Regions from separate parts of the Streptomyces sp. NPDC028928 genome, predicted to be linked through region 2. Evidence: predicted binding sites of a transcription regulator. Region 2 holds the regulator's gene; the other holds the start of a gene.
What was found. The regulator HrcA, encoded in region 2, represses chaperone genes, less so after heat shock. The targets are predictions, from matches to a motif close to TTNGCACTCNGNNNNNCNGAGTGCNAA.
Positions count from the first base shown of each region.

Region 1: a site for HrcA is predicted at 5,490-5,516, ahead of groL (chaperonin GroEL). Genes of this name have one in related genera too.

Region 1 covers NZ_JBVHVI010000003.1:123,626-130,697, reverse strand. Annotated here, with positions in the region: gene ACZ4U1_RS09655 (helix-turn-helix domain-containing protein) at 1-662, shown strand, start outside; gene ACZ4U1_RS09650 (DUF397 domain-containing protein) at 646-903, shown strand; partial or broken gene ACZ4U1_RS09645 (hypothetical protein) at 1,971-2,874, shown strand; gene ACZ4U1_RS09640 (Uma2 family endonuclease) at 2,934-3,611, shown strand; gene groL (chaperonin GroEL) at 3,704-5,326, opposite strand; gene ACZ4U1_RS09630 (cold-shock protein) at 5,626-5,829, opposite strand; gene ACZ4U1_RS09625 (MoaD/ThiS family protein) at 6,279-6,554, opposite strand; gene thrC (threonine synthase) at 6,703-7,072, opposite strand, start outside.
Region 2 covers NZ_JBVHVI010000002.1:533,377-540,448, forward strand. Annotated here, with positions in the region: gene ACZ4U1_RS08210 (DUF3097 domain-containing protein) at 1-668, opposite strand, end outside; gene ACZ4U1_RS08215 (MBL fold metallo-hydrolase) at 738-1,460, opposite strand; gene hrcA (heat-inducible transcriptional repressor HrcA) at 1,623-2,639, shown strand; gene dnaJ (molecular chaperone DnaJ) at 2,640-3,776, shown strand; gene ACZ4U1_RS08230 (nitronate monooxygenase) at 3,875-4,951, shown strand; gene ACZ4U1_RS08235 (16S rRNA (uracil(1498)-N(3))-methyltransferase) at 4,948-5,700, shown strand; gene ACZ4U1_RS08240 (VOC family protein) at 5,718-6,110, shown strand; gene ACZ4U1_RS08245 (hypothetical protein) at 6,297-6,812, shown strand; gene ACZ4U1_RS08250 (S41 family peptidase) at 6,861-7,072, shown strand, end outside.

The DNA of each region.
Region 1 (7,072 bases), on a different contig from region 2:
TGGCCCGGGTGTTGGATGAGGTGTTGGGGACGGGGGACTTCTTCACGCGGAACTGCACGGCGGCGGCCAAGTCGAAATATCCGGAGCACTTCGCGGAGGCGGCGGAGGCCGAGGCTCAAGCGACGGCGATCAGGCAGTACGCGTCGCTGCTCATCCCGGGACTGCTCCAGACGCCCGCTTACGCACGGGCCGTGTGCCGGGCTTACCAGCCCACGGCACCCGAGAACGAGATCGACAAGCTGGTGACCGCTCGCATAGAGCGCGCCCAGATCCTCGACCATCCAACAGACCCTTTGTTGTGGTCGGTGATCGATGAGGCTGCGCTGCGGCGGGTGACGGGTGGGCCCGACGTGATGGCAGAGGCTCTGCGCCATATCGCCGACCTGGCCCGCCGGGGGCGTGCCATCGTGCAGGTGCTGCCGTTCGGGGCGGGGGCGCACGCGGCGATGGAGGGCTCCATCAAGCTGATGGACTTCGAGGACGCCCCTCCGCTGGTGTACTTCGAGGGGGTGGGTACCGGACGGCTGGAGGACGACCCGGCCATCGTCAGGCACCAGCGGTTCACGTACGAACTCCTCACGGCGTGCGCACTCTCGCTGGAGAAGTCCCTGGTCCTCATCGAGACGATGGCGCAGGATTACGCACATGAGGACCATCCCTGAGCACCTGCTGGACACGGCCACCTGGCGCAAGTCCAGCTATAGCGGTGGTGACGGCGGCGATTGCCTGGAAGTCGCCCGCTGGCGCAAGTCGACCTACAGCGGCGGCAGCGGCGGCGATTGCCTGGAAGTCGCCGACGGCCACCCCGCCCTCGTCCCCGTACGCGACTCCAAGGTCCCCCACGGCCCGAAGCTCGTGTTCCGGGCCGAGGCCTGGGCCGCCTTCACCTCTTCCTTCAAGTGACCGTTGGGCCGCGGCCCGAAAGAGCAGTGGCCCACCCCGGCACCGGGCCCCTGGGTCGGCCGAACACACCCGGTCGGCAAGGGCGCGCGGTCGCGCCTCGCCAGCACGCCGGGGCGGCTTCGCGGCTTCCCCTGGGACTCATGGGCCTCACTGACCCTGCTCTAGGCGGTGATTGGCAGATTTGTGCCACGGTCCGCAGCAAAGGTGCAGGTCAGGGGGACGGGTGACCGGCGGAGGTGGCCCAAATCCGCCAATCACTGCCTTCGTGTGACCTAAGGGGCTGGTGGGAAACCGCAGCAGACCCCAGCGGACCCAGTGTGCAACTCCTGCCCCGCGGCAGCCCCAGCCCACAACCGCAGCGCGCCCCCAAGCCCGCAGCCACAAGCCGCCCCGGCCGCATCCCCACCGCGCCCGGCCGCTCCCACCCAGCCCCCCGGCCCACGCCCCACCCCTCGCCCCACCGGCCGCAAGCCGCTATGCCGACCCGGCGTGCAGGCGAGACGCGACCGCGCACCCCACCCACCCACCGCTCGCCGCCAAACCCACCCGGCGTGCTGGCGAGGCGCGGGCGCGCACGCCCCACCGGGCGGAAGCCGCTGAGCAGACCCGGCGTCCATGCGAGGTGCGAGCGCGTGCCCTCGCCGACGGTGCGCAGCCAGCCCACCCAAGGGCCCGGTGCCGGGCTGGGCAACCGGCTTTCCGGGCCGCTCGCTCGCTTCTTGCCCGGGCTGGAGCGAGGTGTGTCAAGGGTGGGCCGGAGGCCCATCGGCGAAGCCGACGCGCAGCGCCCTTGACTCGCCTCGCGGAAGCCCGACACTGGCCGAGAAGCGGGCGGCCCCAACAGCCACGTACCAACTCCCGGGGCTCAAGTCCCCAGCTCCGAGCGCCCTTTACAAGGAACGGGTGTGGGTCCCAACCCACCCACCCACCCCGCGAGTTGACTTCACGCGTTCGACTTGTGACGCACTGTCACGACGCTCTAGCGTGCCCGCATAACGAACAGCCCCCGCCCGGTGCGGCAACACCTGCGGGGGCTTGACCGACGAGACCGGAACGGCCCCGATCCCATGGCTGAAGCCAAGCTTAGTGCCGCCTCCCTCCCCGCGCACGCGTCCCCGCACCCCATGTCCAATCCGGGTTACGGCAAGCGCTCCGCGCCCGACCGACTTCCGCGCACGAAGCACGACTTCACGCATCTCCCGCCCCGCGAAGCCGCCATCGCCGCCTACATCGACCGGCTCCCGAACGGCGCCGACATCTCGGTGAAAACGCTGGCCAAACACCTCCCCTACGGCCAGTGCGCCCTCCGCACCGCCCTCAACCGCCTCCAGCAGGCCGGGCACTTGAGGCGGGGACGGGAGCGGCTGGAGACGAAGACAGGCGGCTCGCGCTGGATCACCCGATCGTGGTGGTCTCGTACGGCACGTGACGACAGCTGGTGGGCGAGGTTCACCCGGGGCGACGTACCGGAACCGGAGCCGCCGCCGGGGGCGCCGGGCGAGCGCGCCCGTCCCACCCGCTCCCGCGCCCACATCCTGCTCGCCGCGCTGGGGCGTACGGCCCCGGTGCTGTCCCTCTCCGCCGCCGACTGCACCGCCCTCGCCCCGCTGCTGACGGAGTGGTTCGTGCGCGGTGCCACCGACGAGGGCGTGATCCGCACGCTGACCGAGGGCCTGCCCGCCTCCGTCCACCACCCCGCCGCCCTGGTCCGCCACCGCCTCACCGCCAAACTCCCCCCCGGAACCGGAACCGGAACCCGTCCCCCGCCCACCCCGCCGCGTCCTGGAGTGCGCGGAATGCGGCGTGCCGGGGCGGCCGGAGGCGCTGCCGGGGGGCGTGTGCAGACGGTGCCGGGGTGAACGCGCCCCCGCCCACCCCCATACGCCCCTGCCAGCCCCCGCAGTCCACGCCCGCGCGGGTGAGATCCGGGCTGCGATGTCTCTGAGGCGACAAGAGAGGACACCCGTGTGACCGCACCTACGGTCCGACGACACCACTCCGGGGCACGATGGAGGGGAGGAGGCGACGCCATGACCCCCAGCACCGCCCAGCGCCCGCAGATGTCCGTCGAGGACTTCGAGGAGCTCGCCCGCAGGGCACCGGAGAACGTACAGCTCGAACTCATCAACGGACGGCTGTACGTCAAGGGCGACCGTATCTCGCCCGAGGACTTCGAGGAGCTCGCCCGTCAGGCACCCGAGGGCGTCAAGCTCGAACTCATCGACGGAAAGCTAGAGGTCAAGCCGTTGCCGGACCAGCGTCACCGGGCCATCGTCGTATGGCTCAGCCGGCTGTTCATGCAGCGACGTCCCGACCTGGCTCTGTACCCCGAACAGGGACTCAAGGTCGGGGCCTACCGCAAGGGGCACGCCTGCGCTGACGGTGCGCTGGCACCCTTCGATCACTTCATCGCCCAGGAAGGAGACTGGGCGGACCCCGACGGCGTCCTCATGGTCGTGGAAGTCACCTCTCGCGACCGCGACACCGACCGACGCGACCGCATCGACAAGGTCCGTGGCTACGCCGAAGCCGGCATCCCCGTCTACCTGCTGATCGATCGGGACGTCGACGAGCTGGTCGTACACAGCAACCCCGTGGGCGGTGTCTATCAGCAGCGCCCCTCGTACCCGTACGGCGCCACCGTCCAGCTTCCTCCGCCCGTGAGCATCGACCTCGACACCGAGAAACTCAAGGACTACGCCGACTGAGCCACCCGGAAACGCCCGAAGGCGGCACCCCCAGCCAGAAGCTGGACGTACCGCCCTCGGTCCGTAGGACAGGCGATCAACCCTCAGGTCGATCAGAAGTCCATGTCACCGCCCGGCATGCCGCCGCCGGCCGGCGCGGCGGCCTTCTCCGGCTTGTCGGCGATGACGGCCTCGGTGGTGAGGAACAGCGCGGCGATGGAGGCGGCGTTCTGCAGCGCGGAACGGGTCACCTTCGCCGGGTCGATGATGCCCTCGGCGACCAGGTCGACGTACTCGCCGGTCGCGGCGTTCAGGCCGTGGCCCGGGGTGAGGTTGCGGACCTTCTCCACCACGACGCCGCCCTCGAGGCCGGCGTTGACGGCGATCTGCTTCAGCGGGGCCTCCAGGGCGATGCGCACGGCGTTGGCGCCGGTCGCCTCGTCACCCTCCAGCTCCAGCTTCTCGAAGACCTGGGAGGCCTGCAGCAGGGCCACGCCACCACCGGCGACGATGCCCTCCTCGACGGCCGCCTTCGCGTTGCGGACGGCGTCCTCGATGCGGTGCTTGCGCTCCTTCAGCTCGACCTCGGTCGCGGCACCGGCCTTGATGACGGCCACGCCGCCCGCGAGCTTGGCCAGGCGCTCCTGGAGCTTCTCGCGGTCGTAGTCGGAGTCGCTGTTCTCGATCTCGGCGCGGATCTGGTTCACGCGGCCGTTGACCTGCTCGGAGGAGCCGGCACCGTCGACGATGGTGGTCTCGTCCTTGGTGATGACGACCTTGCGGGCGCGGCCCAGGAGGTCCAGGGTCGCGTTCTCCAGCTTGAGGCCGACCTCCTCGGAGATGACCTCGCCGCCCGTGAGGATGGCGATGTCGCCGAGCATGGCCTTGCGGCGGTCGCCGAAGCCCGGGGCCTTGACGGCGACGGACTTGAAGGTGCCGCGGATCTTGTTGACGACCAGGGTCGACAGGGCCTCGCCCTCGACGTCCTCGGCGATGATCAGCAGCGGCTTGCCCGACTGCATGACCTTCTCCAGGAGCGGGAGCAGGTCCTTGACCGAGGAGATCTTGGAGTTGGCGATGAGGATGTACGGGTCCTCGAGCACCGCCTCCATGCGCTCCATGTCGGTCGCGAAGTAGGCGGAGATGTAGCCCTTGTCGAAGCGCATGCCCTCGGTGAGCTCGAGCTCCAGGCCGAAGGTGTTGCTCTCCTCGACGGTGATGACGCCTTCCTTGCCGACCTTGTCCATGGCCTCGGCGATCAGCTCGCCGATCTGGGTGTCGGCGGCGGAGATGGACGCGGTGGAGGCGATCTGCTCCTTGGTCTCGACGTCCTTCGCCTGCTCCAGCAGGGCGGCGGAGACGGCCTCGACGGCCTTCTCGATGCCGCGCTTCAGGGCCATCGGGTTGGCGCCGGCGGCGACGTTGCGCAGGCCTTCCTTGACCAGGGCCTGGGCGAGCACGGTCGCGGTGGTCGTACCGTCACCGGCGACGTCGTCCGTCTTCTTGGCGACTTCCTTGACCAGCTCGGCGCCGATCTTCTCGTACGGGTCCTCGAGCTCGATCTCCTTGGCGATGGAGACACCATCGTTGGTGATCGTGGGGGCGCCCCACTTCTTCTCGAGGACGACGTTGCGGCCCTTGGGGCCGAGCGTCACCTTCACGGCGTCCGCGAGCTGGTTCATGCCGCGCTCGAGGCCGCGCCGCGCCTCCTCGTCGAACGCGATGATCTTGGCCATGTGAAGTGGTCCCTCCAGGACTGGGGGTGATTCCTTCGGACCGCGCCCGCGCCCGCGACGGACGGCTCGCCGGCCTCGTGGTTCCTTGCCCCACCTGGCCCGCGGGCCTCACCGACCCGGTCCTTCACTGTCACTCTCACCTTCAGAGTGCTAACGCCAATGATTAGCACTCGGCATGGTCGAGTGCAAGCGCCTAGGGGGGTACGGCGCCCCCGTCAGCCGCCCGCGAACAGAGGCGTCCGGGGACGGCGAAGGGCCCGCACCCTCTGCGAGGTGCGGGCCCTTCGTACAAGAAACGTTCAGGCGGTGACGCGAACCATGTCGGCCTGCGGGCCCTTCTGGCCCTGCGAGATCTCGAACTCGACCCGCTGGCCCTCTTCCAGGGTGCGGTAGCCGTCCATCTGAATCGCGCTGTAGTGGACGAAGACGTCCGCACCACCGTCGACCGCGATGAAGCCGTACCCCTTCTCCGCGTTGAACCACTTGACGGTGCCCTGAGCCATGCCTAACTCCCCTATTACTGGCCCTTGCACAGATCCACACTTCGCGGACCCGGGTCAGACCTCACCCCCCATTGGTCGGGGGCGTGCGCCGGAACGCGTCGACCGCGGCTGAATGTATCTGTCCAACTGCCGTCTGCAACAGGTCAATCGGACGAGAATTCTGGACGCGAGCGGTCCGGAATCTGGGGAGAATTCACCCGAATTCGGGGCAAGTCGGGCCCCATAAAAGCCGCAAAAGCCACAGAGAACCCCCACACTTTGGCTACTTCTTGTCGGGGCGCGCGGCATGTTTCCAGGGCCCGTGACTCGAAGGTCCAGCCCGTGTTCCCCAACTCTACCGCGCTCAATCACACAGAATTGCCCCCTCCGCTTCTCTCACGGAGGGGGCAATCCGATGAACAGCCGGTAATCGGCGTTACCGACGGTAATGAGCGGACATATGGACGGGCTCAGCCGCCCGCGACCGCCGGAATGATCGACACGCCGGCGCCGTCGGGCGTCGCCGTCTCCAGGCCCTGCTCGAAACGGACGTCGTCGTCGTTGACGTACACGTTCACGAACCGGCGCAGCTTGCCCTGGTCGTCCAGCACGCGCGCGGCGATGCCCGTGTGGTTCTTCTCCAGGTCGGCGATGACCTCGGCGAGCGTCGCGCCCTCGGCGGCGACCTCGGCCTGCCCGCCGGTGTAGGTGCGCAGGATGGTGGGGATGCGAACGGTCACGCTCATGCGGTGAGACCTCCGGTCGGGTTCACGGGTACGGCGGGGCAGCGCCCCAGGGGCTCGGGGCTGTGGTGAGTGTGCGGCTGCCGCCGCGCGGGCGCGACCGGCCACCACCGGTACGCGGGCCCGGTTCGGCCTTCCGGCGGAGCGCCTGTCATGCGAGGCCGGCCTCTCGGAAGGAGTCCAGGGTCGGGCGGATGGTGGCGGTGAGGCCGGTCCCGGCCACCGCGTCCAGGGTCTTCAGGCCGTCGCCGGTGTTGAGGACGACCGTAGTCTTCGCCGGGTCCAGCAGGCCCTCCTTGAGCAGCTTGCGGGTGACGCCGACGGTCACGCCGCCGGCGGTCTCCGCGAAGATGCCCTCCGTGCGGGCCAGCAGCTTGATGGCGTCCACGACCTCCTCGTCCGTCACGTCCTCCACGGCACCGCCGGTGCGGCGGGCGATGTCCAGGACGTACGGACCGTCGGCCGGGTTGCCGATGGCCAGGGACTTGGCGATGGTGTTCGGCTTCTGCGGGCGGACCACG
Region 2 (7,072 bases):
CACACGCCCGTCTTCCAGTCCTGGCCCTTCGGTACCGTCGGCCAGGCCGGGATGCCCAGCGAGGCCGGTTTCACCGCCTGCCAGATGTCGATGAACGGGTGGCCGACCACCAGCGCGTGTTCGCTGGTCACCGACTCCGCGATGCGCCATTCCTTCGTGCCCGGCAGCAGGTGGTCCACCAGGACGCCCAGGCGGGCGTCGGGGCCCGGGGCGAAGTCGGAGACGATCGCCGGCAGGTCGTCCACGCCCTCCAGGTACTCCACGACCACGCCCTCGACGCGCAGGTCGTCGCCCCACACCTTCTCCACCAGCTCGGCGTCGTGCCGGCCCTCCACGTAGATGCGGCCGGCGCGGGCCACGCGCGCGCGTGCCTGGGGGACGGCGATGGAGCCGGACGCCGTACGGGTGGGCCGTACCGGGGCCGAGGAGGCGGGCCGTACGAGCGTCACCACGCGGCCCTCCAGCAGGAAGCCGCGCGGCTCCAGCGGGAACACCCGGTGCTTGCCGAAGCGGTCCTCCAGGGTCACCGTGCCGGCCTCGCAGCGGATCACGGCCCCGCAGAACCCGGTACCGGGCTCCTCCACCACCAGGCCCGGCTCGGCCGGAACCTCCGGCACCGGCTTGGGCTTCTTCCACGGCGGGGTGAGATCGGCGGAGTACTGGCGCATTCGGATGACGATAGGAGAACCCGTACGGCGGTGCTCACGACACGCCGGAAACCTGTGCCGGAACGCCGCTCATCTCACGCCGAACCGCGCCGCCAGCTCGTCCCGCTGCCGTCGTACGAACCCCGCGTCCACCACCGCTCCGTGACCGGGCACGTACAGCGCGTCCTCGCCGCCCAGGGCCAGCAGACGGTCGAGGGCGTCCGGCCAGCGGGAGGGGACCGCGTCCGGGCCGGCCTGGGGCTCGCCGGACTCCTCCACCAGGTCGCCGCAGAAGACGATCTCCGGATCCCCCGGCACCAGGACCGCGAAGTCGTACGCGGTGTGGCCGGGGCCCACGTTGGCCAGCAGCGCCTGGCGGCCGCCGCCGAGGTCGAGGGTCCACTCGCCGGAGACCAGGTGCCGGGGCGGGACCAGGGCGTCCACCGCCTCGTCCGCGTCGGCCACCGGCAGCCCGTTGCGGATCGCGTCCAGGCGCAGCTCGTCGCGCTCGTACGCCAGCGCGGCGTCCAGGCCCACCGCCCCGTACAGCTCCGCCCCCGCGAACGCCGCCGCGCCGAAAACGTGGTCGAAGTGGGGGTGGGTGAGCGCGAGATGGGTCACACGGCCGCCCGCCAGTTCCTCGGCCCGCGCGCGCAGCCGGGCCCCCTCCGCCAGGCTGGAACCGGCGTCCACGAGGAGTGCCGTACCCTCCCCGAGGACCAGCCCCACCGTGCAGTCCCAGCCGGGCAGTCGGCACCGCCCCACCCCGGTGGTCAGCCGTTCCCACCCCAGCTCTTCCCAAGTCACGGTCATACCCGCGACGCTAGCGGTACGACCCGGTACGGCGGCCCGACCTTGCCCAGTGTGTACCCGACAGCCGTACACTGGGCCGGGGAACGCTGGCACTCGCATGGGAAGAGTGCCAGGCGGACGACCCGAAGGGACGAGGGGACGACGTGCTGGAGGTGCGCGCGAATGCTGAGTGAACGCAGGCTTCAGGTACTGCGCGCCATCGTCCAGGACTATGTGGGCACCGAGGAGCCGGTCGGGTCGAAGGCCCTGACCGAGCGGCACAACCTCGGCGTCTCCCCGGCGACCGTCCGCAACGACATGGCGGCCCTGGAGGACGAGGGGTACATCGCCCAGCCGCACACCAGCGCGGGGCGCATCCCCACCGACAAGGGCTACCGGCTGTTCGTGGACAAGCTCGCGGGCGTGAAGCCGATGACCGCGCCCGAGCGCCGTGCCATCCAGAACTTCCTGGAGGGCGCCGTCGACCTCGACGACGTGGTGGCGCGGACCGTGCGGCTGCTCGCGCAGCTCACTCGGCAGGTCGCCGTCGTGCAGTACCCGTCGCTGACCCGGTCCACGGTCCGGCACGTCGAGCTGCTCTCGCTCGCTCCGGCGCGCGTGATGCTCGTGCTGATCACGGACACCGGCCGGGTCGAGCAGCGCATGGTCGACTGCCCGGCGCCGTTCGGGGAGACCTCGCTGGCGGATCTGCGGGCACGGCTCAACAGCCGGGTCGCCGGCCGCCGGTTCACGGATGTGCCGAAGCTGGTCGAGGACCTGCCGGAGGCCTTTGAGCCGGAGGACCGCGGTACGGTCTCCACGGTGCTCTCCACGCTGCTGGAGACCCTCGTGGAGGAGAACGAGGAACGGTTGATGATCGGCGGCACCGCCAATCTCACCCGCTTCGTGCACGACTTCCCCCTCACGATCCGGCCCGTCCTGGAGGCACTGGAGGAGCAGGTCGTGCTCCTCAAGCTCCTCGGCGAGGCGAAGGACCCTGGCGTGACCGTGCGCATCGGCCACGAGAACGCCCATGAAGGACTCAACTCCACCTCCGTCGTGTCGGTCGGCTACGGTTCGGGCGGCGAGGCAGTCGCCAAGCTCGGCGTGGTCGGACCGACCCGCATGGACTACCCGGGAACGATGGGAGCGGTACGCGCAGTGGCACGGTACGTCGGACAGATCCTGGCGGAGTCGTAGGTGGCCACGGACTACTACGCCGTTCTCGGCGTGCGCCGCGACGCGTCGCAGGATGAGATCAAGAAGGCGTTCCGCCGGCTCGCGCGCGAGCTGCACCCGGACGTCAACCCCGACCCGAAGACCCAGGAGCGGTTCAAGGAGATCAACGCCGCTTACGAGGTGCTGTCGGACCCGCAGAAGAAGCAGGTCTACGACCTCGGCGGCGACCCGCTCTCCCAGTCGGGCGGGGCCGGCGCGGGCGGCTTCGGCGCCGGCGGCTTCGGCAACTTCTCCGACATCATGGACGCGTTCTTCGGCACGGCGTCGCAGCGCGGGCCGCGCTCGCGCACCCGGCGCGGCCAGGACGCGATGATCCGGATCGAGGTCGAGCTGGACGAGGCGGCCTTCGGGACCACCAAGGACATCCAGGTCGACACCGCGATCGTCTGCAACACCTGCAACGGGGAGGGTGCGGCGCCCGGCACGTCCGCGCAGACGTGTGACATGTGCCGCGGCCGGGGCGAGGTCTCCCAGGTCACCCGGTCCTTCCTGGGCCAGGTCATGACCTCCCGCCCGTGCCCCCAGTGCCAGGGCTTCGGCACGGTCGTGCCGACCCCCTGCCCGGAGTGCGCCGGCGACGGCCGGGTCCGCTCCCGCCGGACCCTGACCGTGAAGATCCCGGCCGGTGTCGACAACGGCACCCGGATCCAGCTCGCCGGCGAGGGCGAGGTCGGCCCCGGCGGCGGTCCGGCCGGTGACCTGTACGTCGAGATCCACGAGCTGCCGCACCCCACCTTCCAGCGGCGCGGCGACGACCTGCACTGCACGGTCACCATCCCGATGACGGCGGCGGCCCTCGGCACCAAGGTGCCGCTGGAGACGCTGGACGGCATGGAGGAGGTCGACATCCGGCCCGGCACCCAGTCCGGCCAGTCGATCCCGCTGCACGGCCGGGGCGTCACGCATCTGCGCGGCGGCGGCCGGGGCGACCTGATCGTGCACGTCGAGGTGACCACCCCGACCAAGCTGGACCCCGAGCAGGAGCGGCTGCTGCGCGAGCTGGCCAAGCTGCGCGGCGAGGAGCGTCCGCAGGGCCAGTTCCAGCCAGGTCAGCAGGGGCTGTTCTCCCGGCTGAAGGACGCGTTCAACGGGCGCTGAACCGTGCGTACGGGTGCTGCGGCACCCCGTGTGCCAGGGGCCTATGCCGGGGGAAGCCCGGATTCGGACTTGTACGGAGGACGTGACAACATGCGGTCATGTCCTCCGCGCTGACCGATCTCTTCCCCCAGCCGATCGTGCAGGCCCCCATGGCGGGCGGTGTCTCCGTCCCGCAGCTCGCCGCCGCCGTCTCCGAGGCCGGTGGCCTCGGGTTCCTCGCCGCCGGGTACAAGACCGCCGACGGCATGTACCAGGAGATCAAGCAGCTGCGGGGGCTCACGGGCCGCCCGTTCGGCGTGAACGTGTTCGTGCCCCAGCCGGAGCATGCCGAGTCCGGCGCGGTGGAGGTGTACGCGCACCAGCTGGCCGGCGAGGCCGCCTGGTACGAGACCGAGCTGGGCGACCCGGACAGCGGCCGCGACGACGGCTACGACGCCAAACTCGCCGTCCTCCTCGACAACCCGGTGCCGGTGGTCTCCTTCCACTTCGGCGTGCCGAGCCGTGAGGTGCTCGACCGGTTCCGCCGGGCGGGCACCCTCACCCTGGTCACCGCCACCACCGCGGAGGAGGCCCGCGCGGTCGAGCGGGCCGGGGCGGACGCGGTGATCGCGCAGGGTGTGGAGGCCGGCGGCCACCAGGGCACCCACCGGGACCTCCCGGAGAACGACGGCTCCGGCATCGGACTGCTGTCGCTGGTCGCGCAGGTCCGGGAGGCCGTACGCATCCCGGTCGTCGCCGCCGGCGGCATCATGCGCGGCAGTCAGATCGCCGCCGTCCTCGCGGCGGGCGCGAGCGCGGCCCAGCTGGGCACCGCCTTCCTCGCCACCCACGAGTCCGGGGCGCACGCCCTGCACAAACAGGCGCTGACCAACCCCCTGTTCGCGCGCACCGAGCTGACCCGCGCCTTCACCGGCCGTCCGGCCCGCGGGCTCGTCAACCGCTTCCTGCGCGAGCACGGCCCCTACGCCCCCGCCGCCTACCCCGAGGTCAACCACCTCACCGCGCCGCTGCGCAAGGCCGCCGCGAAGGCCGGGGACGCGCAGGGCATGGCGCTGTGGGCGGGACAGGGCCACCGGATGGCGCGGGAGCTGCCGGCCGGACAGCTGGTGGAGGTGCTGGCGGCCGAACTCGCCGAGGCCGGGACAGCGTTGTCGGCCGGGGGTGGTACCCGATGACCGCGCCGGTGTTCGTCGTCGACTCGCTGGAGGGCGTGGGCCCCGGCTCGGTCGTCGACGTCCAGGGCCCCGAGGGGCGGCACGCCGTCTCGGTACGGCGGTTGCAGCCGGGCGAGCACGTGGTGCTCACCGACGGCAGGGGCCGGGGTGCGGCAGGGGTCGTCGTCAGCGTGTCCGGGAAGGACCACCTGGTGGTCGAGCCCTTCGAGTTCCCGGTGGAGCCCGAGCCCAGCCCCCGCATCACCGTCGTCCAGGCCCTGCCCAAGGGCGACCGCGGCGAACTGGCCGTGGAGACGATGACGGAGACCGGTGTCGACGCCATCGTGCCCTGGCAGGCCGCCCGCTGCATCACCCAGTGGAGGGGCGAGCGGGGACTGAAGGCGCTCGCCAAGTGGCGTGCCACCGCGCGGGAGGCCGGCAAGCAGTCCCGCCGGCTGCGCTTCCCGGAGGTCGCGGACCTGGCGACCACCAAGCAGGTCGCCGCGCTCCTGGCCGCCGCCGACTTCGCCGCCGTACTCCACTCCGACTTCGAGCACGTCAGCCGGCCCCTGGCCACCGCCGAACTCCCCACCGAGGGCGAGATCGTCCTGGTCGTGGGGCCGGAAGGCGGCGTCTCCCGGGACGAGCTGGCGCTCTTCGAGGAGGCGGGCGCCGAGGCCTGCGTCCTCGGCCCCACCGTCCTGCGCACATCCACCGCCGGCACCGCCGCCACGGCCCTGCTGCTGGGCCGCACCGGCCGCTGGTCCTGACCCGTCGGGGAGACACCGTGGAACTCGCCCAAGTCCGGCTCATGGTCACCGACTTCGCCGCCTGCTACCGCTTCTACGCCGACGTCCTCGGCCTCAAGCCGCAGTCCGGCGCGACGCGCGGCCCGTACGAGAAGTTCAGCCCGCACACCGGCTCCGCCGGGATCGCCCTGCAGGACCGCGCGATGATGGCCGAGATCCTGGCCGAACTGGGTGACACCGCCACCGGCCACCGCTCCCTGGTCGTCCTGCGCGTCGACGACCTCGACGCCTACTGCGCCGAGATCACCTCCCGCGGCGCGACCCTGCTGCACGGCCCGGCCCCCATGACCGACCGCATGCGCGTCGCCCACCTCAAGGACCCGGAGGGCAACCTGGTGGAGCTCCAGGAGTGGCTGCTGCTGCGCGGCTGACGGCGGGCGGCAACGCCCACCCGTCCACGTCACTGGCCACCGGCGGTTACGCAGTTCGTCGACGAAGGCCCGTACGACGCGGGGTTCCACTGCGCACCGGGCCAGAGTTAGGGGGCCGGCCCCCGAACGGGTGAGTGGCCGTATGCGGGCTTCCGCGGGGTGCGGGCCGGTGGCACCCTGCGCTGTATGGGCGTATCGAGGCGGATACGGCGCGGGACGCGGACGGCGGCCGTGGTGGGGCTTGTTGTCGTGGGCACGGGGGCCGTCGTGGCGTGTCAGCCCGGTGGGCTCGGGTCCGCGACCGTCGCCTACACCACCGACCGGACCGCGACCACCGCGCTGGAGCACCGGCATGTGAACGTCGCCTGGCTGACCTGCACCGGACGCCAGGGCGACGACGGCACCCGGGGCGCCTCGCCCTCGCCGGCGGAGAGCACCCTCGTCTCCGTCGACTGCCAGGGCGAGACGGACGACGGGCGGAAGATCGTCGTCGCCGGGGTGGTGACCAAGGCCGTCGACGGGGCCTGCGTGCGGGGTGACCTGACGGCCAAGGTCGACGGCAGACAGGTCTTCCATGTCGACGGGCTGGGCAACTGCTCGGCGGCGCCCGGACCGACGTACCGCCCGCCCACCGGGGGCGGGCCGAACCCGACGGTGACCGTGACCGTCACCCGGACCATCTGGCCCGTGCCGGGCAAGTGATCGCCAAACCGGGAGCGGGGCACGCCGGTCGCTGCGTAGAGTGACGGGGTGACTCAGGGCGCCTATCTCCGATTCCCTCACCTGTATGGCGACTTGGTGACCTTCGTCGCCGAGGACGACGTGTGGCTCGCGCCACTGGACGGCGGCCGGGCCTGGCGGGTCAGCGCCGACAACATGCCGGTGACCCGGCCCCGGATATCGCCGGACGGACGGCACCTCGCCTGGACCTCCACCCGGGACGGCGCCCCCGAGGTGCATGT